One region of the Solibacillus kalamii genome, then DNA from elsewhere that is predicted to be linked to it. Evidence: riboswitches for the same ligand, from Rfam matches in the RefSeq annotation. Region 1 holds a riboswitch; each other region holds the start of a gene.
What was found. A riboswitch is a leader RNA that binds a small molecule or an ion and turns the genes downstream of it on or off. The one in region 1 is predicted to bind S-adenosylmethionine.
Positions count from the first base shown of each region.

Region 2: another riboswitch for S-adenosylmethionine. It lies ahead of CBM15_RS18385 (bifunctional homocysteine S-methyltransferase/methylenetetrahydrofolate reductase); the one in region 1 lies ahead of metA (homoserine O-acetyltransferase MetA).
Region 3: another riboswitch for S-adenosylmethionine. It lies ahead of CBM15_RS08700 (O-acetylhomoserine aminocarboxypropyltransferase/cysteine synthase family protein); the one in region 1 lies ahead of metA (homoserine O-acetyltransferase MetA).
Region 4: another riboswitch for S-adenosylmethionine. It lies ahead of CBM15_RS16870 (methionine ABC transporter ATP-binding protein); the one in region 1 lies ahead of metA (homoserine O-acetyltransferase MetA).

Region 1 covers NZ_NHNT01000005.1:53,278-60,810, forward strand. The annotation lists gene CBM15_RS09270 (ABC transporter ATP-binding protein) at 1-583, shown strand, start outside; gene metA (homoserine O-acetyltransferase MetA) at 635-1,576, opposite strand; SAM riboswitch class I at 1,735-1,842, opposite strand; gene CBM15_RS09280 (hypothetical protein) at 1,915-2,658, opposite strand; gene CBM15_RS09285 (AAA domain-containing protein) at 2,674-6,420, opposite strand; gene CBM15_RS09290 (acyl-CoA thioesterase) at 6,541-6,966, opposite strand; gene CBM15_RS09295 (AraC family transcriptional regulator) at 7,209-7,533, shown strand, end outside.
Region 2 covers NZ_NHNT01000018.1:17,175-24,707, forward strand. The annotation lists gene CBM15_RS18375 (chemotaxis protein) at 1-156, shown strand, start outside; gene hemG (protoporphyrinogen oxidase) at 305-1,690, shown strand; SAM riboswitch class I at 1,777-1,874, shown strand; gene CBM15_RS18385 (bifunctional homocysteine S-methyltransferase/methylenetetrahydrofolate reductase) at 1,977-3,821, shown strand; gene metH (methionine synthase) at 3,814-7,245, shown strand; gene CBM15_RS18395 (GNAT family N-acetyltransferase) at 7,318-7,533, shown strand, end outside.
Region 3 covers NZ_NHNT01000004.1:136,577-144,109, forward strand. The annotation lists gene pepT (peptidase T) at 1-95, opposite strand, end outside; gene CBM15_RS08685 (lysoplasmalogenase) at 334-969, opposite strand; gene CBM15_RS08690 (hypothetical protein) at 1,140-2,819, shown strand; gene nfsA (oxygen-insensitive NADPH nitroreductase) at 3,062-3,796, opposite strand; SAM riboswitch class I at 4,054-4,168, shown strand; gene CBM15_RS08700 (O-acetylhomoserine aminocarboxypropyltransferase/cysteine synthase family protein) at 4,285-5,589, shown strand; gene CBM15_RS08705 (hypothetical protein) at 5,779-6,177, shown strand; gene CBM15_RS08710 (homoserine dehydrogenase) at 6,823-7,533, shown strand, end outside.
Region 4 covers NZ_NHNT01000014.1:47,344-54,876, reverse strand. The annotation lists gene CBM15_RS16895 (acyl-CoA dehydrogenase family protein) at 1-1,687, shown strand, start outside; gene CBM15_RS16890 (arsenate reductase family protein) at 2,011-2,367, shown strand; gene gcvH (glycine cleavage system protein GcvH) at 2,448-2,828, shown strand; gene CBM15_RS16880 (toprim domain-containing protein) at 2,918-3,244, shown strand; gene CBM15_RS16875 (thioredoxin family protein) at 3,252-3,554, shown strand; SAM riboswitch class I at 3,616-3,718, shown strand; gene CBM15_RS16870 (methionine ABC transporter ATP-binding protein) at 3,864-4,892, shown strand; gene CBM15_RS16865 (methionine ABC transporter permease) at 4,885-5,553, shown strand; gene CBM15_RS16860 (MetQ/NlpA family ABC transporter substrate-binding protein) at 5,712-6,518, shown strand; gene gltC (glutamate biosynthesis transcriptional regulator GltC) at 6,642-7,533, opposite strand, start outside.

The sequences.
Region 1 (7,533 bases):
AACCTACGGCAAGACGTATATACCGAAGCTTCGAAAGCGGATCGGCTGGGTGAGCAATGCGATGATCGATAACTTCAATTGGCAGGATAATGCGATTGAAATCGTGCTCAGCGGGAAGTTCGGTGCCCTTCGTCTATTCAACGATGTGACAGAAGAAGAAATTGATCATGCCGTTTCTATTATGAAACATTTTCACTGTGACCATTTAGCAAATAAATCATTTGAGCATTTGTCACAAGGTGAACGGCAGCGTGTTCAAATCGCAAGGGCCATTATGGCGGATCCAGAAATTTTAATTCTGGATGAGCCGTGCGGGGGCCTGGACCTGATTGAACGGGAAAACTTGCTGCAAACGATTGAGCAGATTGCAGAAGCGGAAAACGCCCCTACCCTCATTTATGTTACACACCATGTAGAAGAAATTCTCCCTTGTTTTAGCCATGTGCTTCTGATGAAAGACGGAAAAAATGTGGAAGCCAGTGCACGGGAAGTTGTTTTAACGGACGAATTGTTAAGCGATTTCTTCGGGCGGGAAATCAGTTTGCAGATCGAACGCGAACGTGCCTGGGTTGCAATTAAATAAAATTGAACCAGCAGGAGTCCACCTCCTGCTGGTTCAATTCATTTACACAAATTAAATATGATATTCAATATTTTCATCAACGTAATGCCATTCATACGGTGTTTCTTGGTATACGTAATAGTTCAGCCAGTTGTAGAACAACAGATGCGAATGGGCACGCCAAACATTTTTCGGTCTTTGTAGCGGGTCGTTATTCGGGAAATAGTTGACCGGCATTTCCGTATTGTCCGGGTCCTTTTCTCTATCGCGGAAGTACTCATCGGATAGTGTCGTTGCATCATATTCCAGATGCCCGGTAATCATAATATGTTTATTGTTTTTCGATTGAACAATAAACACCCCTGCGTCATCCGAATAGCTTAGTAGACGCAAGTCAGGATGTGCCCGCACTTCATCAATCGAAACCGACGTATGACGTGAATGCGGTGCCACATATTCATCGCTGAAGCCCCGCACTAAATCTACTGTTAAATCCGTAATCACATGGGAATAGACACCGGAGCATTTTTTCGGCAATTCGAACTTTCCAATACCAAAATGGTGGTACAGGGCAGCTTGGGCGCCCCAACATATATACATGATCGAAGTGACATGTTCATTTGCCCAATCCATAACATGCGTGATTTCATTCCAGTAGCCTACCTCTTCAAAATCCATTTTCTCTACTGGCGCACCGGTAATGATCAGTCCATCAAAACGACGGTGCTTTACTTGGTCGAATGTTCGGTAAAATGTATCTAAATGTGATTTGGAAACATTTTTTGATTCGTATGTAGCCGTGTTTAAAAATGTCACATCTACCTGTAACGGTGTATTCCCGAGTAAACGCAGCAATTGCAGCTCGGTTTTTTCTTTTTCAGGCATTAAATTAAACACTAAAATATTTAACGGTCGAATTTGTTGCGTTTTCGCACGGTCTTCCTCCATAACGAAAATCTTCTCTTTTCTAAGCAGCTCTCCCGCCGGTAAATGTTTCGGGATATTAATCGGCATTCCACTTTCCCCCTCATAAACTTTTTCAACAATCTTTTAATAATCTTGTGGTTTTCAGGCAATGCATTGTTTTACGATTGAAACAAACTGTTTCAGAACAATATAAAAAGCCCCTCTCATTCCAGCAAAAACAGAAATGAGAGGGGCCTTTTTACCCGTTCTTATCTGCCAAGGTTCACACCTTGCTGGAAGTAGCACCTTTCTAGTTGAACTAGAGGTTGCTGAAGCATCATAAGGCCAAGTCCCTCCGCTTCTCTTGATAAGACTATTAAATTGTCATTAGTGTATCATGTGCTTTATAATTTTGCAATAATTCTAAAAATATTATTTCACGCTTACTACAGCTGTTCTTTTTCTATATTGAATAACATTGTCTCCAGCTGTTCATCCCATACACGTGTTAATGTATTGTATACCCGCACAAAATGTCTGTTTTCCTTTTGATCGAAAAGCAAAAAACATAGGACCGGTATATCATTAATCTGGATCGATTCCGTCGAAACAACACTTGTAATATAATGCGGTACTTCATCTTCCGCAACCGGTTGTTCGGATAGTTGCTGCTGAATGAATTCAATCAGCACCGCTTCTTCAATTGCTTCGATTTCTTCCGTTTCGATTGTCGGGAAAGGCTCCGGAAACTCCTCCAAATCCGCAAATTCCTCCAGATCACCATCCAGTGGCTGCTCATGGATCGGGCTGTATTGAATAAAATAACTTGTTTCTTCAAGCTCCTCTTCAAAAATGCCCGATTCCAGCTGTGCCTTACCCTTAGCGGTAAGTGCAAATTCCTGTTCCTTCACAATCATACCCAGTCGTAACATTTTATTCGTCAAATCATGAATAAATAACGGTTCCACTAACAAAATTTCGGCTAATAACTCTACATTTTTCAGCTTTGCCTTCTCAAATGAAATGAGCATCATCTTCATTAAAATATCCATCGCATTGCGCATCACCGGATGATATTTTACTTCCAATGTGTGAATCGGAATGGCATATTGCATTTGCTTTTTTATTTCAATGGACGGGTTTTGGATGAGTTCTTTCTGCAGCTGTAAAACTGTATTTTGTAAATCCATTCAATCCCCCTGTTTCTACACAGCATAATAGCCGTCTTGCTCTTTTACTGTCGTTAATACATGGGCATACATATCCCGTGTTTTCGCGCTTTTAGGACGCTTTGTGAACATTTCAGTACTGCCGATCATGATCAGCAGTTCCCTTGCGCGGGATAATGCAACATTAAGGCGGCGGTAATCTTTCGCAAACCCGATTTCTCCGCGCTCATTGTCATGGTTCCGCACCATGCTGACGATAATCACATCCATCTCCATCCCTTGGAATTTATCGACTGATCCTGTACGGATGTGTAAATGCGGTACACTGATTTCCTGTTCGATCAAACGGTTGATGCGTTTTACTTGCTCAGCGTAGAAAGAAATAACGCCAACCGATTTTAATGCGTCCTGCGGAATCAATCCTTGTGCTTTCGCTTGTTCTGTCGCTGCATTCAATTCAAGCAGCTGCTGTTTAATTTGTTCCAGCTCAGCCAAATTGAATAGACTCGAACCTTCCTTCATACGCTCTTCAAAATACGGCTTATCATTCGGAATATCGAGCCATAGTAAATGGTGTTTCCGCGTAATTTTGGATGTTTCAAGGAAATGGTCACGTACAGCATCCGAATCCTCTAACCCGCATTGCAGCTGTTCGGATTCATTTTCGTAAAACGGCGTGATAGTTGACATAATATTTTTATGCATACGATATTGAAGTGCGAGCATTGTTTTGTTTTGTGACGGCAGATTGTTATAAAGACGCTCGAACAACGATTCTTCCAGTAACTTTTCAAGCTCCCGTTTTTCTTCAAATGTTGTACTTTCCTTCACAACTTGCTCCAATGTCTCTTCAAACGTCGCATCCCCGACAAGTGGCGGCAGCTGGTGATGATCCCCAACTAAAATGATTTTGGCACCTTTTAGCATCGGCAGTAACAGTTCAGGTGGTGTTGCTTTCGAAACTTCGTCAATAATGACAACATCAAATGTCGGGTAGTTGTCCATAAACTCTTTATTCGCTGAAGCAACACATGTTGTTCCGATGACATTCGCGTGTTTCACATACAGTTTGCGGATTTCCTCCAAGTCATGGGCATTGGCATTTTTCAATAAGCCGTGCCATTCGTTTTGAAGTTCCGCTGTTACCGGAAGCAAACTAATTTTCACTTCTAGCGTCTCAATCTTCTCTGTGAGCTGTTCGATCTTTTCGTTTACTTCGATGATCGCTAGCTCAGGGTTCTGCTTTGTCAGCTGCTCCAGTTCTGTCCGGCGTTTTTCAAGCTGGATGCCTTCACTGTTGATGCCTTTAAAGCGCACTGTTAACTGTTCGACAGTCTCCGTACCGTGGGCAATCTGTTCATTTAAAACTGCCAGCTCCTCCGCTTTTTTGTTCAGTTGAAGCTCCACTTTTTCCCGGTTTTGGCGCTGTGTTTCGGTTTTCATCTGCTCGAGTTCATTTGTTGCGAGCAGTTCTTCCAGCTCATCCGTTGTATGGGTTAGCGTTATCGATGGATCGATTTTTTCGTTGACCGCATCCATTTGGGATTTTACCGCTGTTGCCTCTTCTTCCAATTGCTGAAGATGCTGTGCCTTCACATCATTTTGCTCTTTAAACTGAAGAATGATTTCTTCTTTCAGCTTTTCGAAAATGAGCACCGTTTCACGGATTGCATCCATATATTTATTGTTCAGCTGCTCGATATATTGCATGCGTAAATGAATGCCCTGAATGGAGCGGGTTCCGTTTTGGGCATTTACTCGACGGTCCCGGAAAGCGATGCTAAGCTTCGTCAAAAACTCCTGAATCTCTTCAAGCGTATAGTGATGGCCCATATCCAGCCTGTCCGGTATTACATGGATGTCTAATGACGTTTCACTGTAATGCAACGCCTTTTCAAGACGTTCCTTCACATCTTTAATCGGCTTATACTGCTCCATTTGCGGCTGAATTCGTTCAAGCGCCGTGAGTAACCGGTCCATTGCATAGTTTCGGCGAATATTGTATTCATTCATGAAATCTTCAATTTCATATACCTTTTTCAGCGATGCGATTTTATCAACGAGCAAATCATACTGTGATGTTACATTCGCCTTTTCGATCTTTGCTTTAACGGCATCAAAGCGTTGCTGAAATTGTTCAAATTGCGCTTTATAGTGACTTTGCGTAAGTTGCTGCTGGAAGTTTTCTCTCGCTTCTTTTAACTGTTGCGCTTGTTCAGTCAGTTGTTCGACAGTCGAGCCGTCTTTTAACTGCTGTTCAAAATTCGCAACGGTTTCTGCTACTGTGCTCTGTGTTGCCTGCAGTTTTTCCAGTTTGCGTTCATTGTCTTCCAATTCTTTTTTGCATTCAGTCAGTTCTTTTTTCAATGCCAGGATCTTATCGGCCAAAACATGCAATTCGGCTTTTGCCGCTTCTTTTTGTTCAATTTGCAGTTCGAGCTCTTTTTGTTTTTGTTCAAGCGCTGCAATTTCATTTTGTGCTTGATTGATCTCATTATTTAAAAGCTGTTCTTTTCTTTCATGCAGCGAAATTTCATGGCCGATTGCTTCAAAAGTCTGCTCCTGCCAATAGGTCGCAACATTTTCTTCAATGAACTTTTTCCCTTCCTCTTCAATACTTTCTGTACGACCGTAGCGTAAAATCCGGATATCTTTGTTTGATAAAAGCCGGCTTAATGCATTGTCGACCGCTAAGTTTGATTGGGAAGCAACAAGTGTTTTCAGTCCTGCTTTTGCATTTTGATAGCAAATTTCCGAAATAACTGTCGTTTTACCAGTACCCGGCGGACCTTGAATGACATACAAATCTTCAGAACTCATCGCCCCTTCGACTGCCTGTTGCTGGTAAGGATTCAGCCGATTATGAAAATGTAGAGGAATCGTTTGTCTGCGTTCGGCAATGACTGGTTTATCTTCAAATAGAATCGTTTCGAGGTTCGCATTTGCGGCCAATCCTTCTTTTAAACGTTCAAACCCTTTTAAAAGGCGTTTTAGCTGTGATTTCGTTGCAGCATTGGAGAATTCGATGTCTTCTGATTGGAACTGAAGCTCATTTCTCCGCGCTAAATTACTGTAATACGGTTTTAACGCAATTTCGACGGTATTCTCGTTACGACGGAATTTGGCAACATCCCCGATTTCCTGGACATAGCCGCGTAAACGCGCACTTAGCCCCTCCAGCTGTTTCCACTGTTTTTTATCAAGGTTATTAATTCGGACGGTCATATGAGAAAAGTCGGCATCAAACGTCACACTTGAAAAACGGGCATGAATATCTTCAATGTCCGCATTTTTGTTCAACACTTTTAAATAGCCTTCCCAGCTGCTGATACGCTTATTGACATAATCAAAGCGTTCCTGTGCAATCGGCAATTCGTCAATTGCCTTTAGAAACGGCTCCTGGTATGTATGGCCGCTAATACGGGAGGCAACGAAGCGGATTTTCATCGTGGCGCGGCGATTTGTGACAACCGGTGTCCCTTTGCCGCGTGTTCGAAAACTTTTCGCCACAAGCCCGTTTTTCCGGTCGAAAACACAGTCCATGATGACGACGCGCTCTTCAAACTTGTTTTTAAGCTTTACATTTTTTTCATTGTCGAAAAAGATGGTCAAATGCGTTTGCTCTTCATCGACTGATACTTTCTCAATCGCGACAATGAAATATTGCTGTAAATTAAAAAAGGCGTGTTCATCTGGAACATGCTCCTTCATCGCTTCACGTGCCGTATTCGTCAATAAAATATGACAGCGGGTTTGAATATTCGCGATTGTTTTTGGTGCCATGAACACACCTCCCTCATAGTTTTTTATATACAGTTCCGTTAGGTCGTATATGATTATAACAATATTCGTCTGTTCGTTAAAGAAAAAATGCCCTGTTATCAATTTAACAGGACATGTCGATTAACTTTGAATTTTCGCAACTTCCGCATATTTGGCATCCCAAGCAGCATCAATCTTTTTCAATGCGACCGGACGGAAGTTTTCCTTTTTCACTAAAATATGTTGAGACTTCGCCGTTACGGCAACGGTGCCGTCTTCATGCAGAATTTCATAGCCATATGTAGTACGAAGCTTCGTATGTTCTTCAATCCATGTGCGAACTGTCGCCGTTTGTCCGTAGCGCATCGCCGCTTTATATTGAATCGAGAAATCCATAACAGGCGATAAAAACCCATCTTCTTCAAGCTTCGCATAATTAAATCCTAAATCCTTCACAATCTGTGTACGCCCGATTTCGCACCAAATGATGTAATTGGCATGATAAACGACACCCATCTGATCTGTCTCGGCATAGCGCACTTCTACTGTTGTTTCTGAAATATACATTCTCTTCACCTCTAGAGGTATTATAGCGCTAAAATGATTGAGTTGTAAGGATAAAGAATCGATATGCTATTTTAAATATGGTAATTGATGAAGTGTTTAAACTAAACCAGTAATCCAATATCATCACGCTTCTTTACTTTTTCTTTCAATTTTCAAATACAGCAATTTTGGAACAGTTTTCCTGCAGTGCTCTGGTATACTGATTTTACTGTACGAATGACTATACAGCTAGGGGGATATAAATGGACACAATAGAAACTTTACAGGGGATTTTAGAGTTTATCGATGAAAATATTACTGAAAATATCAGTCCGGATATTTTGGCTGCACAAGCGGGTTATTCAACTTGGCATTTCAGCCGGGTATTCCAATGGGGTACCGGATATTCGGTGATGACCTATGTCCGGAACCGACGACTTGCATTTGCTGCACATGAACTTTCTTCAGGCAAACGGATTCTCGATATTTCAGTGGAATATGGGTTTGAGACACACTCTGGATTCAGTAAGGCTTTTCGGCGTTATTACGGCTGTTCACCAGGAACTTACCGTTTGCATGCGCATTGTG
Region 2 (7,533 bases), on a different contig from region 1:
ACTTTAAAGCTATTTGCCAGCGACGCTGTAAATATGCTAGATCTTAACAAACATTTAGAAAACCGCAGCAGTGAACGTATACGTTATTTTGATAAACGTTCAACATCTTTGGAAGCAGAAATAATTTCCCTGACAAAGCAACTTTCTTATAAGTAAAATAGAGGCCATCCTACCTGGGAATATGTCCGAGGTAGGGTGGCTTTTCTTATGAGGTTCTGAAAATTGTAATACCCAGCTGACCATATTCCGTATGAAAAAGTTTATACTATAAGAAGAGAAGCGAACGAAATAGGAGAGAATGGATATGAAAACAGTAGTAGTTGTAGGTGGAGGGATTACCGGGCTATGTACAATGCATTATCTGAAAAATAAAATGCATGAGCAAAACGTGGAAGCGCGGTTAATACTGATTGAAAAGAACGCATATTTAGGCGGAAAAATTCATTCCGAATACGATAAAGGATTTATTATGGAAACAGGGGCTGATTCAATTGTAGCACGCCATCCAGGGGTATTGGAGCTTATTAAGGAGCTTAATTTTGAATCAGAGCTTGTCTATAACGAAACAGGTATTTCCTACATTCATACGAATAACGAGCTGCATGCTATTCCGGCGGGTTCGACATTCGGTATTCCGATGAGTGTAGAATCGCTCATGTCGAGTACGTTAATTTCCGAAGAAGGAAAGAAAAGGGCCCTTCAGGATTTAGAAATCCCGAATACTAAATTTACTAAAGAAAGCTCTATCGGTACGTTTTTAGAGTATTTTTTAGGTGAAGAAATTGTTCGAAAGCAAATTGCCCCAGTATTGGCAGGAGTTTATTCAGGCGATTTATATCAATTAAGCCTGGCATCTACATTGCCGTATTTAGTGGATTATAAAAACAACTACGGATCGATTATTAAAGGCTTCGAGGCACATCGCGAGCAATTCGAAAAAGCTGCGAATAAGAAGTTTATTTCTTTCCGTCCGGGTTTATCAGCATTAATCAATCGTTTAGAAGAACAGCTGCCGGAAGTTGAATTCATGAAAAATACAGTAACAAAGCAAGTTCTAAAAAAAGGTGACCAGTATGAAGTCGTGCTGGAAGATGAAACAATATTGGCAGATATTGTTGTACTGGCCGTTCCAAATGAGACGGTACGTCATGTAATACAGGATGATTCATTAGAGGAACAGCTGAAAAAGTTCACGACGGCATCTACTTTAACGATGTATGTTGGCTTTGAAGTACCGGACGATATATTACCGGCTGATGGTACCGGCTTTATCGTTTCGCATAATAGTGATTTAGTTTGTAATGCATCGACATGGACGAGCCGTAAATGGAAGCATACGTCAGCAGAAGGCAATTTACTCGTTCGCCTGTTTTATAAAGATATTAATCTGCACTATGAAGAGTTGGCAGCCATGTCAGATGAAGAACTGACAAAAGTTGCATTGGAAGACATTCGTCTCAGCTTAGGTGTTGAAGCGGATCCAACTGTCATTAATGTAACAAAGTGGATTGACCAAATGCCGCGCTATGATTTGGCGCATAATGAAGCCTTATCAAAAGTTATACAGCAACTGGCAACGGATTACCCGAATGTTCTATTAGCGGGATGTGCCTATTTCGGAGTAGGAATCGGTGCTTGTATTCAGAACGGCAAAAAAACAGCTGAACACATTATTAGTCGAATTATGTAAAGAAATACTTCATTCAGCTAAAGGGTATTGACGGACGTATTAGATAACGTTATGATTCATTTAAATATTTCAAAAATTCATATTATTTCTTATCAAGAGAAGTCGAGGGACTGGCCCGATGAAACTTCAGCAACCAACATTAAGTCAGGTGCTAAATCCAGTGGCGAATGCCAGAAGATGAGAAGGGATTAAGTCGATAACTACTATGCCTTCTTTTCTTTAATGAAAGAAGGCTTTTTTGTATCTTTAAAATACTGAAAATACTGTAAATGATGGAGTGAAGGCAATGGGTTTACTTGAAGAATTACAAACACGGGTTTTAACAGCCGACGGAGCAATCGGGACACTTCTTTATTCATATGGGTTGGATTATTGCCATGAAGAAATGAATATTGCCCGTCCTGATATTATAGAGAAAATTCATAGTGAATATATTGCGGCAGGTGCAGATATTATTCAGACCAATACATATGGAGCTAACCGCATTAAGCTTGCACGTTATGGTTATGAAAATCGTGTGAAGGAGTTTAATGAAGCGGCGTTAAAGATCGCAAAGCGGGCAGCTTCCCTGGATGGGCAATATGTTCTGGCAACGATTGGTGGTATTCGGGGAATTCGTAAAAGTGATGCAACATTAGATGAAATTTTAGCTGCGTTCCAAGAACAGGCGGAAGTATTACTAGCAGGTGAACCGGATGGATTTTTATTGGAAACGTATTACGATTTTGAAGAATTATCGCATTGTGTCCATCTATTACGTTCGATGACCGATTTGCCGATCATTGCTCAAGTGACGATGCAGGAACCGGGTGTCCTTCAAAATTTAATGACGTTAAATGAAGCGTTTCAAGACTTGGAAAGGTTAGGTGCAGATATTGTTGGGAGTAACTGCCGATTAGGTCCTTTCCATACAATTCAGGCATTTGAAGGGGTTAATTTACCGAATAAAGCTTTTTTATCAGCTTATCCGAATGCATCATTATTAGACATTGAAGATGGTCGAGTAGTTTATGAGTCGGAAACCGATTATTTCGCACGTGCAGCAGTTGAACTCGTAAACCAAGGTGTCCGTTTAATTGGCGGATGCTGCGGGACGACACCGAAGCATATTGCAGCCGTAAAAAAACGTTTGGCGAATATGCAGCCAATTGAAACAAAAGAAGAAAAACACAGGTCTACACAATTTGTCCGAATTCCGGAGCCGCGTAAACAGGAGCCGCTCCACGAAAAAGCAAAACGTGAACGTTCAGTTATAGTGGAACTGGATACGCCACGTCATCTGGAAATTGACGGATTTGTAGAAGGGGCAAAACAGTTATCTAAAGCAGGAGCCGATGTCATTATGATGGCAGATAACTCACTTGCTTCACCGCGCATCAGTAATATCGCGATGGCTGCGATTTTAAAAGAGCACGGAATTCGTTCATTGCCGCATTTAACGTGCCGTGACCGAAATTTAATTGGGCTTCAGTCACATTTAATGGGACTTGATGCACTGGAACTTCATGATATTCTTGTCGTGACAGGAGACCCGACAAAAGTAGGGGATTTCCCGGGGGCGACGAGCGTATATGATGTTTCATCAATGGAACTGATCTCTCTAATTAAGCAGTTAAATAAAGGTGGTTCTTTTACTGGGAAATCGCTGCGTAAACAGGCAAATTTCTCGGTAGCCGCTGCCTTTAATCCGAATGTTCGTGTATTGGACCGTGCTGTAGCCCGTTTAGAAAAGAAAATCGAGCATGGAGCAGATTACTTTATTTCACAGCCGGTTTATACGAAAGAAAAGATTATCGAAATCTATGAGGCGACGAAGCATTTGGAAACACCGATTTATATCGGGATTATGCCACTAACATCTTCACGCAGCGCGGAATTTTTACATCATGAAGTACCGGGCATTAAACTGTCCGATGAAGTACTTGCAAGGATGGCTGCCTGTGGGGATGACAAGGAAGCATCGACAGCAGAAGGAATCGCGATTGCTAAAGAGCTGCTCGATACAGCATGTGAATACTTTAATGGTATTTATTTAATTACACCGTTTTTACGCTATGATATGACGCTGGAATTAATGGACTATGTAAAACAATATGATGTGGAAAGTAAAGGAGTTCAGTCGAATGTATAATCACCCGATTCATGAGCAATTACAAAAAAGAATACTTATCATCGATGGTGCCATGGGGACGATGCTTCAGGCAGAAAACCTAACATATGAAGATTTTGGCGGAGAAGACTTAGACGGTTGTAATGAAAACCTGGTGCTGACAAGACCTGATGTGTTGAGTAAAATTCATCGTGCCTATTTAGCTGCAGGCGCTGATATTATTTGTACAAATACGTTTGGCGGTACACCACTCGTACTGGATGAGTATGACTTAGGGGACAAGGCAGTTGAAATAAATAAGCGAGCGGTTGAAATTGCACTAGAGGCAGCAAAAGAATTTTCGACACCGGAATGGCCGCGATTTGTTGCAGGTGCAATCGGACCTACGACAAAAACATTGTCGGTAACAGGCGGTATTACATTTGAAGAGTTGGAAGAAAACTTTTATATACAGGCAAAAGCGCTAATCGAAGCTGGGACGGATTTGATCTTAATGGAAACTTCTCAGGATATGCTTAATGTTAAAGCAGGGACGATTGCGATTCACCGTGCATTCGAAGAGCTTGGCAAAGAGCTGCCTGTCATGATTTCAGGGACAATAGAGCCAATGGGAACAACGCTTGCCGGGCAATCAATCGAAGCATTTTATATTTCTATTGAGCATATTAAGCCGTTGTCTGTCGGATTAAACTGTGCAACAGGTCCGGAATTTATGACTGATCATATCCGCTCGTTGGCAGAGCTTTCAAATGGTTATATTAGCTGTTATCCGAATGCCGGTTTACCGGACGAGGAAGGCTGCTATCATGAAACACCGGAGTCATTATCAAAAAAACTGCAAGGCTTTGCTGAAAAAGGCTGGTTGAACATCGTCGGCGGCTGCTGTGGTACAACGCCTGCACATATCGCAGCAATCCGCGAAGCTGTGGATGGCTATAAACCACGCGAGCCGAAAGATGTAACGCACGGACATGTCGTATCAGGTATCGAGCCATTGCAATACGATGAATCGATGCGTCCATTATTTATCGGAGAGCGTACGAATGTAATCGGATCCCGTAAATTCAAAAACCTGATTGTTGACGGAAAGTTTGAAGAAGCAGCAGAAATTGCACGTGCACAAGTAAAAAATGGGGCACATGTCATCGATATTTGTTTAGCGAACCCTGACCGTGATGAAGTAGAAGATATGAAAAACTTCATGCAGGAAGTTGTAAAAAAAGTAAAAGTGCCGCTTGTAATTGATTCTACAGATGAAAAAGTAATGGAAGTAGCACTTAAGTTTTCGCAAGGGAAGGCCATTATTAACTCGATTAACTTGGAAGATGGGGAAGAGCGTTTCGATGCCGTTATGCCACTTGTGAAAAAATATGGGGCTTCACTTGTTGTCGGTACGATTGATGAAACTGGAATGGCTATTACACGTGAGCAAAAGCTTGAAGTAGCGAAGCGTTCTTATCAGCTCTTAACAGAAAAATGGGGCATGTCGGCAGAAGACATTATCTTTGACCCGTTAATGTTCCCGGTAGGTACAGGTGATGAACAATATATCGGTGCCGCTGAAGAAACAATCGAAGGAATTCGCCTCATTAAAGAACATTTACCTGGCTGCTTAACAGTGCTCGGTGTAAGTAATGTTTCGTTCGGCTTACCGCCAGTTGGACGTGAAGTATTAAATGCGGTGTATTTATATCACTGTACACAAGCAGGCCTGGACTATGCGATCGTAAATACTGAAAAACTGGAGCGCTATGCATCGATTCCTGAAGAAGAAATCAAGCTGGCGAACGATTTAATCTTCAATACAAATGATGAAACACTCGCTGTATTTACTGACTTTTACCGTGATAAAAAGAAAGATGCAGTCGTAAAAGAATTACCGGCGACAGTGGAAGAACGTCTTGCGTATTACATATTGGAAGGTACGAAGGAAGGGTTAATTGAAGATTTAAATGCAGCACTCGAAAAGTTCGATACACCGCTTGATATTATTAATGGACCATTAATGGCAGGGATGGCGGAAGTCGGCAAGCTGTTTAACGAAAACCAGTTGATTGTAGCGGAAGTGCTACAAAGTGCCGGTGTCATGAAAGCAGCGGTCGCTCATCTAGAGCAGTTTATGGAGAAGGGCGATACGAGTGCCAATAAAGGGACAATGGTTTTGGCGACAGTAAAAGGCGATGTTCATGATATCGGGAAAAACCTGGTCGACATTATTTTAAGCAATAACGGCTATCGTGTTGTAGATTTAGGGATTAAAGTAACACCTGCACAGCTGATTGAAACGATTCGAAGAGAAAAACCCGACTTTATTGGATTGTCAGGTTTACTTGTAAAATCGGCTCAGCAAATGGTCATTACGGCACAAGACTTTAAAGAAGCCGGTATTGATATTCCGATATTAGTAGGAGGCGCGGCATTGTCACGTCGCTTTACTGAGACGAAAATTGCCGATCAGTATGATGGACCGGTAATCTATTCAAAAGATGCAATGCAAGGTTTAGAACAGGCGAATCGCTTAATGAATACTAACGAGCGTCATGTATTCATAGAAGAGCTGCGCGATGCACGAGAAAAGCGTCTGGAATCAGATGCGAAACGTGCGGCACGTCCAGCGGTGGCGGTTCTCGAAAAGCCGGTACGAACAGTTGGGGATGCGGCGGTATGGAAGCCAAAAGATTTAGTACCGCATATTAAACCGGATTATTCGGTAGCCCATTTACATCCGTATGTGAATATGCGTACATTGATCGGACACCATTTAGGGCTTAAAGGGAACTTGGAACAATTGCTTGCCGACCAAGATGAACGCGCGATTTTATTAACGGATTTAGTAAATGGTTATTTAAAAAGCGGCGGATTAAGTGCTTCTGGTATGTATCAATTCTTCCCGGCGCAATCCGATGGCGATGATGTTGTCGTATACAGTCCGGACGATGCAAAAACTGAAATCAAACGCTTTACATTCCCTCGCCAGCAAGCAGCCCCATTTTTATGTTTGTCGGATTATTTAAAGCCGGTAGACAGCGGTGAAATGGACTATATTGCGTTAATGGTCGTTACAGCAGGTAAAGGGGTAAGCGAAAAAGCAAATGAACTGAAACAAGCAGGGAAGTTCTTGGAAAGCCATGCATTACAAGCGACTGCACTTGAACTTGCGGAAGGATTTGCGGAGCGTATTCACCAGGAAATTCGTGACCAGTGGGGCTTCCCGGATGCAACAGACTTTACGATGCGTGATCGATTTGCGGCAAAATACCAAGGGCAGCGATTCAGCTTCGGCTATCCGGCGTGTCCGAACCTGGAAGATCAGGAGAAGCTGTTCTCTCTATTAAAACCGGAAAAGATTGGCGTACATTTAACAGAAGGCTTTATGATGGAGCCGGAAGCAAGTGTATCAGCTATTGTATTTGCCCACCCGGATGCTCGTTATTTTAATGTATAATTGATTTAAAAATACCGCTTTACCTTATTATTAGAGGTAAGGCGGTTTTGCGACCTTTAGGAGGAAGAAATGATGATTCGACGTGCAATAAAAGAAGATATACCGACGATTTTGGAAATATTTAACGATAATATTCTTAATTCCACAGCGATTTACATGTACAAGGAACAGACATTGGAAGACCGTTTGCAATGGTTTGAAGAAAAGCAGGCTTCAGATTATCCGCTATTCGTATTTGAAGATGACGGAGAGGTTGCGGGCTATGCGACATACGGAAGTTTCCGTGCT
Region 3 (7,533 bases), on a different contig from region 1:
TGCTTCATTGTAGAAGGGGTTGTGTCAGAGTTGAAATCTGATTGTGTATCAATTTTTGCATAGCGTACTAAACGTTCAATTACTTTCTCTTTCATCCGAAAAAGACCTCCTAAATACTTATTGCTTTCATTCTACACTTTTTATTTCGGTTTTTGAACTAATTATCTTCATTCAGCGGCTACTTTAAGTACCCGCTGAATGAAGATAAGCCTCTGGCAGATGTCACAGATTTTTTAAATGAATAATGAAGTCAGCCTAAATACGTCACATCGTGTGACAACGGCTGACTGACCCACATCCTGTGGGTCTAAAAAATCTGGACGCGATTACGCTTTAGCGTAATCGATCATAATCATTTATGCTGAGCATGAGGAAAAACTGTGCGCCGTAATACGTAAACATAATCAGGATATGTGAATAAGCAACATCAAACATAAAACGGTTAATGGCCAAAACCGAATCCGACATGATAAAGAGGATGGCGCCGATGACAGCAAACTTACTGCCTGTTCGGAACGATGTCCATCCCATCGTTAAAATCACTAAAATATAAGCAATCACTGCAACGGCAAGTACAGTTTCTCCTTTTTGAAGCAGACTTCCTGCAATCCAGAACATCATAACCGCACCATATAAAGCTAAAAAAATCTTTACGTACAGTGGTGTATTCTGCTGATTTGTTGAGCGGAAAGCAAAAATATAGAAAATATGACCGACCAGAAAAAAGCTCAGTCCAATGATGAACCACTGCAATGTATAGTCGCCAACCGCACAGAAAATTAAACCAATAGAAATCAGCCAGTAATATGGAGACTTCACATGTACTTTCGTTAAAAATGCGAGCACTATAAGGAAAATCATTGGCAAAAGCTTAAAGACCATTTTTAGTGAACTATCGATCGTTTCAAAAAAGAACACATAGTACAAGCCAAGCCCGAAGAAAAGTAAAATCAGAACTTTACGAGCCATCTATTAACCCCCTAAGTAAAAATATTTATATAAAATTACTGAAAAACCAAACTATCATTTTATAAAAATGCAATATATGCTCTATTATGCCAGAAATTATGCAGTTTTACTTGTTTATGAATCTTTTTGGGAGGTTATTCGTACATAGTAAGTAAGAGAGGGTGATTGTTATGGGACAATTATTGCTAATAACGGCAATTGGATCACTTTTGATCACATTATTATTAATGCCGTTATCAAAGAAAGTTCGCAATAAGGAGCTTTCATCAAAAACATTTACGAGCTTATTCATTACGACATTTATTGTAAGCTTTATTTCAGTATTCTTAACAGTATATATTTCAAAAATCGATCTAAGCTGGACGATTTTCTTATACGTAATACCTGTTGTAGCGATTATTGGGGCAATATTTGCTGTTGGTAAGGAGCAAAAAATTAAATCAGCCATCGTGCTTGTTGGCATTATTGGGATCGGCTATTTAGTAAGTGCACCATTTTTAAATGCAAATGAAAAATTCAAATCTTCAGAGATGAAAGAAAAAACGGAAATTTCGTCGTTTGATGAGACGAAAACACCGGCAAGTGTACCGCCAAAATTTGTTAAAAACAAAATGAAAAAAGCGTTTGGACAGGTGCCAAACACGAGCTATTATGAATTAGGAAACCTGCAAATTCAAAAAGTAAATGATCAGTATGTTTACATTGCACCTGTAGAGTTTTCAGGATTCTTTAAATGGTTCAATGGAAAAACAACACCTGGTTATTTCACGATGAGTGCTACAGATTCAAGCGATAATCCAAAGTTTGTGAAGGCTGAAATGAGCTATGTTCCATCTGCTTATTTAAATAAAAACCTGGAGCGTCATATTCGTCTTCAAAATCCATCATTAATTTTCTACGGAGATCCGCAGCTTGAAATTGATGAGGATGGTAAACCGTATTACATCCGTTCTTACGGGGAATTTATTTCGGCACGTAACGGCTTTGATGTAAAAGGGGTTGTACTTGTTGATGCGGAGACGGGTGCAACAGAGAAAATCGCGATTGCAGATGTACCGGCATTTATCGATGGTGCGGTATCACCTGAAGCGGTAAGTTTGCAAAATAGTTATTACGGTAACTATGTGCACGGGTTCTGGAACAGTCTAGTCGGTAAAAAGGATGTTAAGTTGCCGAGTGATGAAGGTACGGAAGCAAATGTAAGTCCGATCTTTATGGAAGATGGGGAAATGTATTATTTCACTGATTTTACAAGTCCGAAAGAGGGCGTTGACTCGATGCTTGGTTATGCATTAACACATGCACGTACCGGTGAAGCGACGTACTATACCGGAAATTTGGAAGAGTCTTATATGGATTCCCAAGGCGCTCTTGAAATTATCGAGAAAAAGTTCATCGAAAAAGAATGGGAAGGTGAAATGCCGATCCTTTACAACTTCTACGGTGAAGCGAGCTGGCTGTCAGCTGTACTCGATGCGAACGGATTCCTGCAAAATTACTTTATCGTGTCAGCAGCAAATCCTGAAATTTCGGCGTATGGTACAACACCAAATGAAGCGTTAAGACTTTATAAAACAGCGCTAAGCCGTGGCGGAAGTACGGTAGACGGTACTTCAAATGCCGAAGAAGCAAAGGCGACGGTAAAAGTCGTGCGTGTTTATAAAGAGCGTGTAGGTGATTTCACGATCGTATCATTCCTGGCAAATACAGGTGAAAACTTCATTGTTTCTACAGAAGTTGCACCGTTTGCAATTTACTTGCAAGAAGGCGATCAGGCGACCATTACGTATGCGAAAACAGGGGAAGATTTCCAGCCAGTAAAAGCATTGCAAATTGAAGGATTGAAATAAATAAAGAAATTTGGGCAGAAGTAGAAGTACCGCTGGATAAGAAGAAAACCCTTATTAAGAAACGGATACTTTGTAAAATTGATTGGAATGTAGGGCGACTCCGGCGGGAACAGCACGACGCCTGAGACTACAGGCTCAGGCCGTGCCCGCGGAAAGCGTCCCGGAATGGAAATCAATTTTTAACGCTCAGCAAAAAATGCTATTTTTCTCATAGAGAAAAATAGCATTTTTGGTTTATTAGCCTACTTCCAAGTGAAACCTTGTGAAGCGAGAAACTCTTTCATATGTGGACGATTTTGTTCTACTAAGTAATCAGCCATTTGCTTCGTCCATGTTGCCGTCTTTTGATTTGAAGATCGGCTGCTGTAATAGTCTTCCATAATCCCATCATACTCATCTAGAAGCGTATCGTATTTATCAACATCATAGCCATTTTCATGCAATACCGCAGCTACTGGTAAACGTGGTTTTGTTTCATTGCGTTTTGTCGGTGTACCAATCGTCATCGCAAATAGCGGGAAAACATATTCCGGTAAATTGAACAGCTCGCTAATTTCCTTAGGATTTGTACGGGCACCGCCAATATAGCAAATGCCATAACCCATTGATTCAGCTGCAATAACAAAGTTTTGGGCAAATAATGCAACGTCTGCTACACCTACAAGCACGTTTTCAGCCGTGTCAGCAGAAATATCGACTCCGTGTTTTTGACCAGCTACCTGCAAACGTTTGAAATCTACGCAAAACAAGAAAGAGGCACCAGCTGTTTTGAATTGGAATTCGTTTTTAGACAGTTCACCCAGCTTAGTTTTCTTTTCTTCATCCGTTACCCAGATAACACTGTATGCCTGCACAAAATGCGAGCTTGCCGCCATTTGTGCTGTTTCAATTAAATCGATGACAGTTTCTTTTGAAATTTCCTCACCTGTATATTTGCGAACAGATGTGTGACTGCGTAATAATTCTTTTGTATTCACGTGAACATCTCCCTTTTATGTAATAAAAAACTTGATTGTATATCCTTCAAGCTTATTTTAGTCAATATTTTAGTTGAAGTCGATTATAAGCGTCTATTCAATTCATAGGGAGGGGATTTTTGCATATCGTTAAATACAGATAAGAGTAATCAGAATAGAAATCAGAATAGAAATCAGAAAATTTTAATTTTTTGTGTTGACATATAGGATTAGTATGTTTTATACTGAGACTCAACGATGGAACACAAATCACATAACTCTTATCAAGAGCGGCGGAGGGAATAGGCCCTGAGATGCCCGGCAACCAGTAAGTGATGAACTGACTAAGGTGCTAAATCCTACAAAATGGACAATCATTTTGAAAGATAAGAGGAGGCAAACTTGCTCATGCGCAACCCTCTTCTTAACTGAAGAGGGTTTTTTTCATTTAAAAAATCCTCCTCAAAAACACCGATTTCACCATCGATTAAATTTTTGGGGGTATTAAAATGACAAATTTAAGACCAGAAACATTATTATTACACGGGGGTCAAAAGCCAGACCCGGAAACAGGAGCAATTGCAGTTCCGGTTTACCGTACAACGGCCTATGCATTTAATGACACAGCTCATGCGCAACGTCTATTTGCATTACAGGAAACAGGCAATATTTATTCAAGAATTATGAACCCGACAGTCGGGGCATTTGAGGAACGGGTTGCTTTATTAGAAGGGGGCACAGCTGCAGTAGGGCTTTCATCTGGCGCAGCAGCAGTAGCATTTTCTATTTTAAACGTAGCCGGTGCAGGGGATGAAATTGTTGCGGCAGGTTCACTTTACGGTGGGACTTATAATTTATTCGCGACAACATTGCCTCGTTACGGCATTACAGTAAAATTCGTAGATGAATCAAAGCCTGAAAATTTCCAAGCGGCAATCACTGATAAAACGAAGGCAATCTTTGCTGAAATTATCGGAAATCCAAGCTTGAAAGTACTGGATATTGAAGCGGTAGCAAACATCGCCCATGACAATGGTCTTCCTTTATTAATCGACAGCACATTTGCTTCCCCATATGGAAGTAATCCGATTGAATTCGGCGCGGATGTTGTCATTCATTCTGCAACAAAATGGATTGGCGGTCATGGAACGACGATTGGAGGAATTGTCGTTGATGCCGGGAAGTTTGACTGGACGCAAGGAAGACATCCAGGATTTACAGAACCGGATACTTCTTACCATGGTCTACGCTACGGAATTGACACAGCAGGCGCTGCATTTGCGACAAAGCTTCGTGTTCAACTATTGCGTGATTTTGGTCCAACATTATCTGCTGACGCGGCATTTAATTTCCTGCAAGGACTTGAAACGCTTCATTTGCGTATTGTCCGACACAATGAAAATACACAGAAAGTTGCCGAGTATTTAAGAAACCACCCATTTGTGGAGTACGTGAATTACAACGGCTTTGAAGATTTTGCGACACATGATTTAGCGAAAAAGTATTTGAAAAACGGATTCGGATCAATCATTACGTTCGGTATTAAAGGGGGACGTGAAGCTGGCCGCCAAGTAATCGATAACGTGGAATTGTTCTCACATGTAGCGAACGTTGGCGATGCCCGTTCATTAATTATTCATCCTGCGAGCACAACACACCAACAGTTATCTGCGGAAGAATTAAAAACTGCTGGCGTATCGGAAGAGCTCATTCGCTTATCGATCGGGTTAGAAGCAGCGGAAGATATTATCGCGGATTTAGAGCAGGCATTAGCGAAAGTTGCAGCGGAAGTTGGAGTAGAAACAAACGCATAATGCTTTAAAAAAAGCTTAGCTTTTCCCATTCGAAAAGCTAAGCAATTTTTAGAAAATTAATCCCTACTATTTTTATAAGTTTTATTGACAAATTAAATACCTAGTAATACAATTGGGATAATTATATTACCAACCAGAAAAATTTAAAGTGATGTTGCAGCATCATTGGAAGAAAAGGAGTTGTTCAACATGGGGAAAGTATACAGTGCACAAAACGTTGCAGCCTATATTATTTATGAACTAAATGACGTAAAGGAATTTGTGAATGCTTGTGCGATCCAGCAAATTTTGGCGGATGTGAATACGATGTGGCAGCATGTTTTCGGACACAGTGCTTTCTCAGAACAAGCTCACGATCTTGCCACAGCGGGTTATGTTGTAAAAGAAGTCGCCGAGGAATACAAAATTCATGGTACAGCCCATATTTTGTCACCAGCTAGAGAGTGGTTCTTAAAATATGGGGAATTTCAGTTAGTAGAGCGCCCATACGCGGTCCCTGACTTCTCGGCAAAAGAGGAAATCGTCATGACCAAGATTTTAACTGCCTATCGTTTACGGGCATATAATGATATAAACGAGGCAGTATAAAATAATTCCGGAACACTAGCGAGCCCCCTTGCTAGTGTTTTTTTTATTTGGTGATTTTTTCGTACGATGTATGGGGTTTATTAGAATTATGAAAACGGTTATTAGAAGAAGTTTTGGGGATATTAGAAGAAAAGTAGATGTTATTAGAATTTGGGTGAACTTGAAGGTTGGGTACGTATATTTTCCGGGCAAGAAACGGGTGCTGAAACCGGTGTTGGCGATTTATTAGAACAATGATGAGTGATATTAGAAGAAGTGTGAGCGATATTCGCAAATTGAGCGAGGATATTAGCAAATTGCGACCCCATTTTAGAACATTATCCGGTTATATTAGAAGATCGCAATTTTATTAGAACATTTCAAAATATATTAGACGAATTCCGAATATATTAGAAAATAACAAAACGCTCTCAACCGCTTAGCCCCAAACACAAGTAGTGACTGGAAATATTACCATCATAGTCTCCAAATTAGCTCTTAAAAAATAAAATTTGAATGAATATTGACCGTTTACAGTAAACAAATGTCCTTCTAGGCGAGATTATCCTTGTTTTCATGTATTATATAGGATAGAATTTTCTTTAAGATAAATTTTTCGAATTATTCGTTAATATATGCGTGTTAAGAATTTGGAGGAGAAAGGCAATGGCAACAATCAAGGCAGCGATCTTAGGATTTGGCACAGTAGGTCAGGGAATTTACCATATTTTAAATGAAAAGAGGCAGGAGCTTCGCGAAAAGCTGGGTGTTGAACTGGAGGTCGCGAAGATTTTAGTAACCGATGCAAGCCGTGAGCGTGTACCGGGCACAAAACATTTAATGACGGAATCAATGGATGACGTACTGGCGGAAAATAATCTGCAAGTTGTATTTGAAGCGATTGTAAATGAAGAGCCTGCATTCACTTACTTAAAACGTGCTGTTGAGGCAAAATGTCATGTCGTTACAGCGAATAAAGTAATGCTTGCAAAACGGGGCGAGGAGCTCGAAGCATTGGCGAAAGTAAATGGTGTATTCGTCGGCTTTGAGGCAACGGTAGCAGGTGGTGTGCCTATTATTAAAACAATGAAAAATATTCTTCTGGTCAACGAAGTAAGCTGCGTTCAAGGAATTTTAAATGGAACGACAAACTATATTTTAACAAAGATGCGTGCAGAGGGCTGGAGCTTTGAACAAGCATTAAGAGAAGCACAGCAATTAGGATATGCAGAAGCGGATCCATTTAACGATGTATCGGGTCAGGATGCATTTAAAAAGCTGATGATTTTATCGAGCCTTGCATTTGGGGAACAGCCAAATTGGGCAGATGTAGAAGTGATCGGAATTGATACAATTTCATCAGAACAAGTAGCGGAA
Region 4 (7,533 bases), on a different contig from region 1:
GCAAAAGATGATTGCTCAAACAACACAGGAATATGTGACAAACGAAGTATTGCCGGTAGTTGAAAACTTAGAGCACCATGAGTTCGAGCACTCGGTACGTCTATTAAAAACAGCAGGTGATTTAGGTTTACTAGCAGCTGACGTGCCGGAAGAGTACGAAGGCTTAGGCTTAGACAAAATCTCTTCTGCATTAATCGCTGAAAAAATGTCACCTGCTGGTGGTTTCTCAATCACACACGGTGCGCATGTAGGGATCGGTTCATTACCAATCGTATTATTCGGTAACCATGAGCAAAAAACGAAGTATTTACCGAAGTTAGCTTCAGGTGCCTTAATCGCAGCATACGCTTTAACAGAGCCAGGTTCAGGTTCGGATGCATTAGGCGCAAAAACAACTGCTAAATTAAATGAAGCGGGTACACATTACGTATTAAATGGTGAAAAACAATGGATTACTAATGCAGGCTTTGCAGATGTATTCGTTGTATACGCAAAAATCGATGGCGATAAATTTACTGCATTCATCGTTGAACGTTCATTCCCAGGAGTTTCTGTAGGTCCGGAAGAGAAGAAAATGGGGATTAAATCATCTTCTACTCGTACATTAATTTTAGAAGATGCAGAAGTACCTGTAGAAAACTTATTAGGTGAGGTAGGCCGCGGTCATATTATCGCGTTCAACATTTTAAATATCGGGCGTTATAAATTAGGAGTAGGTACTGTAGGTGCATCAAAACGTGCATTTGAATTAGCGGTTGCTTATACAAACCAACGCCAACAATTCAAAACGAAATTATCGGATTTCAACTTAACGAAAGAAAAGATCGCATCAATGGCTTCTCACATTTATGCATCTGAGTCTTTAAACTATCGTACAGTTGGCTACTTCGAAGACCGTTTAAGCCAGTTATCCGATGAAGAGCAAAAAGACGGCAAATCAATCGCAGCAGCAATCGCTGAGTATGCTATTGAGTGCTCAATCGCAAAAGTATTCGGTTCTGAAACACTGGATTTCGTAGCGGATGAAGCGGTTCAGTTACACGGTGGTTACGGCTTTATGGCTGAGTACGAAGTGGAACGCATTTACCGTGACTCTCGTATTAACCGTATTTTCGAAGGTACAAACGAAATTAACCGTATGATCGTACCGGGCACATTTATGAAAAAAGCATTAAAAGGTGAATTACCACTATTACAAGTGGCACAAGAACTGCAAAATGAGTTACTAATGCTTATGCCTGAAGAAATCGGCCAAGGTGCCTTAGAGCAAGAGAAATATTTAGTGAAAAATGCGAAGAAAATCGCAGTCCTTGCAGCAGGTGCAGCAGCACAGCGCTACGGTGCAAAACTGGATGCTGAGCAGGAGCTGTTAGTAAACATCGCAAACATTGCAAACCAATTATACGCAATGGAATCTGCAGTAATCCGTACACAAAAAGCGATCGAGCGTGACGGAGAAGAAAAAGCAGCGCAAAAAATCCTTTACACTCAAATTTTCTGTCAGGAAGCATTCGCAGAAATCGAAAAAGAAGCAAAAGAAACATTGATCGCTTCTGTTGAAGGTGACGATGCACGAATGATTTTATCGGCTTTACGTAAATTAACGCGCAACAACCCTTACAACTTAATTCCGAAAAAACGTGAAGCTTCAGTGAAATTAATCGAAGCAGAAAAGTATGTAGTTTAATAAAATACTATAATCGGGTGCATGACACTGCACCCGATTTTTCTATGCTGTTCTAATAAAACGTAAAATGTTCTAATATATTTTTACATGATCTAATATATCTCGGAAGTTCTAATATAAGTTTCCTTTCTTCTAATATGACCGCCAAAGTTTCAAATAAGCGAAACCATTCTTCTAAAATACGACCAGCATGTTCTAATATCATCACAAATCTTCTAATAAAACCCATATCCATAAAAACGCCATTAATACGAACACATTTTTGATTTGTCCTTCTATATCCGTTACAATATAGGAAAATCCAGGGCAAAAGGAGTACTTACATGACAGTAAAATTCATTCAATATCCAAAATGTACAACGTGTAAAAAAGCACAAAAGTGGCTAGATGAGCAAGGTGTGGACTATGAAAATATTCATATCGTAGAACAGACACCATCTAAAGAGGAGATTAAAGCTATTTATGAAGCAAGTGGAGTGCCGTTAAAGAAATTCTTCAATACATCTGGTATGAAATATCGTGAATTGGGTCTAAAAGATAAATTAGCGACAATGTCCGAGGATGAGCAATTAGAGCTATTGGCATCAGATGGTATGTTAATTAAGCGACCGATCGTAACAGATGGTAAAAAATTAACTTTAGGATTTAAGGAGTCTGACTTCTTAGAAACTTGGAAATAAACAGTTATTCACATTGTATTTCCGAACGAAATATGGCAAAATGAACTTGAATGTACTACATATAACATGGAGGTTTTCGAATGAGCACACCAAAAGAATTACGTTATTCAAAAGAGCATGAGTGGGTTAAAATTGAAGACGGTAAAGCAACAATCGGTATTACGGATTTCGCACAATCTGAATTAGGTGATATCGTATTCGTAGAATTACCTGAAGTAGGCGATGAGATTTCAAAGGATCAGCCATTCGGTAGTGTAGAGTCTGTAAAAACAGTTTCTGAACTATATGCACCACTTTCTGGTAAAGTAGTTGCAATCAACGAAGAATTACTGGACAACCCAGAATACGTTAATGAATCTCCATACGGTAATGCATGGATGGTTACTGTTGAGTTAACAAGTGAAGCGGAAGTTGAAGAATTATTAGACGCAGATGCTTACACTGCATTAATCGAACAATAATATGAAACACTAAAGCCTTCTATAGTAAGGTTTTAGTGTTTTTTTGTTATTCTATACATAAAGGTGACTTTGAAAGGAAGCGTGTACGTATGGGAAAATGCCTTGTTGTGGAAGGACGTGCCGATAAGTTGAGATTAATCCCGATTTTAGCAGAGGACGTGACAATTATTTGTACAAATGGCACAATAAGCGAAGTGAATTTGATTGATTTATTGGAAGATTATGAGCAAGATGAAATTATCACTATGTTTGATGCAGATAAAAACGGTGAAAAATTACGTAAACTGATGAACCGTGCATATCCTGAAGCACAACAGCTAATCATACCTCACGAATACATTGAAGTAGAAAAAACACCTACTAAAATCTTAAGGGATATTTTACTACGAGCAAAATTTTTAGTAAAAGAAGGATGACAGTATAATGGAACAATGGACGAAACAGCAATGGGAACAAAACGTGCAACAATATGATCAGACAGCATTTTTCCTATATACGCCTATGTGCGGCACATGTGAAGTATCGGAAAAAATGTTGGAAGTAATTGAGAAATTACTACCAGATCTCCCGCTTGGTATGGCAAATATCAATTATTTAGGGGATTTGCCTTATGAACTGAAAATTGAAAGTGTACCTTGTTTAATCGTTTCAGATAACGGGGAACTAACGAATAAAATTTATGCATTTAAATCCGTACCGTTTTTGTATGAAATATTAAAAAAGTAATTGACGTAGTCACTTTGTCGTGATAAAGTAACATTCATAATAATAAAACTTAATAACGTTGCTCTTATAAAGAGAGGTGGAGGGAAGTGCCCTATGAAGCCCGGCAACCAGCGATTACGCAAAGGTGCCAATTCACACAAAGTGTAAACTTTGAAAGATGAGAGAACGGTTTACCGTATAAATGTATGTGAAACCTTTCTACTTGTCTTGGTAGAAAGGTTTTTTTCATTCAGCGGATGTTTTGGATGAAAAAAGAACATGATTTTGAAATAGCAGGAAGGTTATTTCAATTTAGAAGGAGTACAACCGATGATTGATATACAAAATATTACAAAAGTGTATAACACGAAAAATGGTAAGCTTACGGCAGTTGATAATGTAAGCCTATCGATTAACAAAGGAGAAATATACGGTATTATCGGCTACAGTGGTGCCGGTAAAAGTACAATGATTCGCCTATTGAACGGTTTGGAAAAGCCAACGACAGGTTCTGTCATTGTAGGTGGTCAGGATATTGCAAAAGCTTCCGGGGCTAAATTACGAGAAGCACGTCAAAAAATAAGTATGATTTTCCAGCACTTCAATTTACTTTGGTCACGTACCGTTGAAGAAAACATCGCATTTCCACTTGAAATAGCAGGTGTTTCAAAAGCTGATCGTGAAAAACGAGTAGAAGAGCTAATTGAACTTGTTGGTTTAAAAGGAAGAGGGAAAGCGTATCCTTCTCAACTTTCAGGCGGTCAAAAGCAGCGTGTTGGCATTGCCCGTGCGTTGGCAAACAATCCGGAAGTGCTTTTATGTGATGAAGCGACTTCAGCACTTGATCCTGAAACAACGGATTCAATTTTGGAATTGCTGCTTGATATTAATAAAAACATCGGACTTACAATTGTACTCATTACACATGAAATGCATGTTATCCGTAAAATCTGTAATAGAGTAGCTGTTATGGAAGCCGGAAAAGTAGTGGAACAGGGAGATGTATTACAAGTGTTCCAACATCCGCAAGCACCAATTACGAAAAACTTCGTGTCGCAAGCTTCTGGTGAAACACAGGAAACGCAAGCATCACTGGAACAGATTTTAGCCAATTATCCAGAAGGCAAAATCGCTAAATTAACATTTGCAGCGGCAACGACAGAACAGCCTGTCATCTCACAAATGATTAAGCAATTTGACGTAGTTGTAAATATAGTGCATGGCAAAATCTCAAATACAACGGGCGGTTCGTTTGGTACATTGTTTATTCATATCGATGGCGAGCCAAAAGCAGTCGGGGAAGCATTAAGCTTTTTAGCGAAGCAAGAAATTCAGGCGGAGGTGATTGAGCATGTTTAATCAATTATTTCCGAACGTAGATTGGGGTAAAATGCTCGAAGCAACATATGAAACAATTTATATGACGGCTGTTGCGACAGTCATCACATTTATACTAGGACTTCTAATTGGTATTGTCTTATTTTTAACGAGTGACAATCAATTATGGGCAAATAAAATTGTCCACTTTTTGACAGGGTCACTCGTGAATATTTTCCGCTCGATCCCATTTATCGTCTTGATCATTTTATTAATTCCATTTACGAAGTTTTTACTTGGAACAATCCGAGGTGCCAATGCAGCATTACCTGCGCTTATTATCGGTGCAGCACCGTTTTATGCGCGCATGGTGTTAATTGCATTAAGAGAGATTGATAAAGGTGTTATAGAAGCGGCTCGCTCAATGGGAGCGAAAACTTCTACGATTATTTGGAAAGTGCTGATTCCGGAAAGCTTACCGGCATTAATTTCAGGTATTACTGTTACAGCTGTCGCTTTAGTAGGGTATACAGCAATGGCCGGCATCATTGGTGCGGGTGGTTTAGGAAACCTGGCATTCCTTGATGGTTTCCAGCGTAACCGAACAGATGTGACTTTAATGGCAACTGTATTGATTTTAGTTGTCGTATTCATCATCCAATATATTGGGGATTTCATCACAGCAAGAGTGGATAAACGATAGTTAGTGGCTTCTAAGGCCGTAATTATAAATATTGGTGCATCGAAACGATATGGACGCAAACTTTTATAAAAGTGCGCGTCTATCCGAAAAATAATCAGAATATAGAAAAAGTTTCGATGGACCGAAAACAAACTAATAAAAAAGGGTAGGTAAAACAAATGAAAAAGTTATTATCAAGCGTTATTTTAGGAGCTTCAGTACTTGCATTAGCAGCATGTGGAGGAGAAGATGAAAAATTAGTAGTTGGTGCATCGAATACACCACACGCAGTTATCCTTGAAAAAGTTAAACCGATTTTAGAGGAACAAGGTATTGAGCTTGAAATCGAAACTTATACAGATTATGTACTTCCAAACCAAGATTTAGATAACGGTGATCTAGATGCGAACTACTTCCAGCACATTCCATACTTCGAAGCACAAAAAGCAGATTTCGATTATGACTTTGCAAATGCTGGCGGTATTCACATCGAGCCAATCGGTATTTACTCAAAAAAATATTCATCTTTAGAAGAACTTCCTGAAGGGGCAACGATTTTACTTTCTAACTCAGTGGCAGACCATGGACGTATGCTTTCATTACTTGAAGCGCAAGGTTTAATTACATTAGCAGAAGGTATTGATAAAACAAAAGCAGAAATAAAAGACATCGTAGATAATCCGAAAAACTTCGAATTCGATGCAAACACTGCAGCTGAATTATTAGTGCAAATGTACGAAAATGAAGAAGGGGATGCGGTATTGATCAACTCAAACTTCGCAATCGATAACGGCATTAACCCATTGGAAGATTCAATCGCAATCGAGTCTAGTGAATCACCTTATGTAAATATCATTGCAGTAAAATCTGGCGATGAAGATTCAAAAGAAATTAAAGCATTAGTAGATGCATTACGCTCGAAAGAAGTTCAAGACTTTATCGTTGAAGAGTGGGGCGGCTCTGTAGTACCAGTTTCAGGCGAATAAAAATAATCCAAGAAACCATTTTCTCTAATTAGGAGAAAATGGTTTTTTTCGTTTCATAAAATTATCTATTCTAGAATGGGATTTCTCCATATCTAATGAAACTTCTACTTCTATCCAAGCCTTTTATTGGAATCGTGTTAATCGTGAATAAAAAGTTGATATAAAGTCGACAAATACTTGTTCGGATGGGGCAAGATCTCTTGATGTTGGTGCAATAATGCCGACTGTACGTCTTATATTAGGTATGGTGATCGGCACTTTGACGGTCATGCGCGGTGTTGAATCATAGAGTGAACTTTCCGGTAAAAGTGTCACACCTATTCCTGCAGCCACAAGCCCTTTTAATGCATCCATATCTTCTCCCTCGGTAGTGATATTCGGCATAAAGCCTACAGAGCGGCACGCATCAACGGCAACTTTGTTTAAAATATAACCTTCAGGAAAGAGTACAAATTGATCATGACGCAAATCAACAAGGTTAATCGATTCTTTTTTCGCTAGTGGGTGTGTTGCGGGCAACAAAGCATGGATGTTTTCGCTGAACAGCACGGTTGTATTGATTGCTTCGTCTTTTGGTGGTAATGGTCCAAGCAAAGCTAAATTCAGCTCGCGATTTTTGACCGCATCGATCAAATATTTATAGGACCCTTGGCGTAGATGGAAAGAAATTTCCGGGTATTCTTTTTTAAATGCAGAAATGACGGTCGGCAATACATAGCTTGCCAAACTTGTAGGGAAACCTATTTTAATTGTACCTTTTGCCGGGTCTAAATATTCTTCTACCTGCTTTGCAGCAAAATCAATTCCCTTGAGTGCGGTAATACAATGTTCCAAAAAAATCTTCCCGACTGGCGTCAACTTTACGTTACGCCCGATTCGTTCAAAAAGCGGTGTTCCAAGTTCTTCTTCCAAGTTGGCAATTTGTCTGCTGATCGCAGACTGGGCAACGTGTAAATGCTCCGCAGCTTCAGAAATATGCTCGCGTTCTGCCACCTCTACAAAGTAACGTAACTGT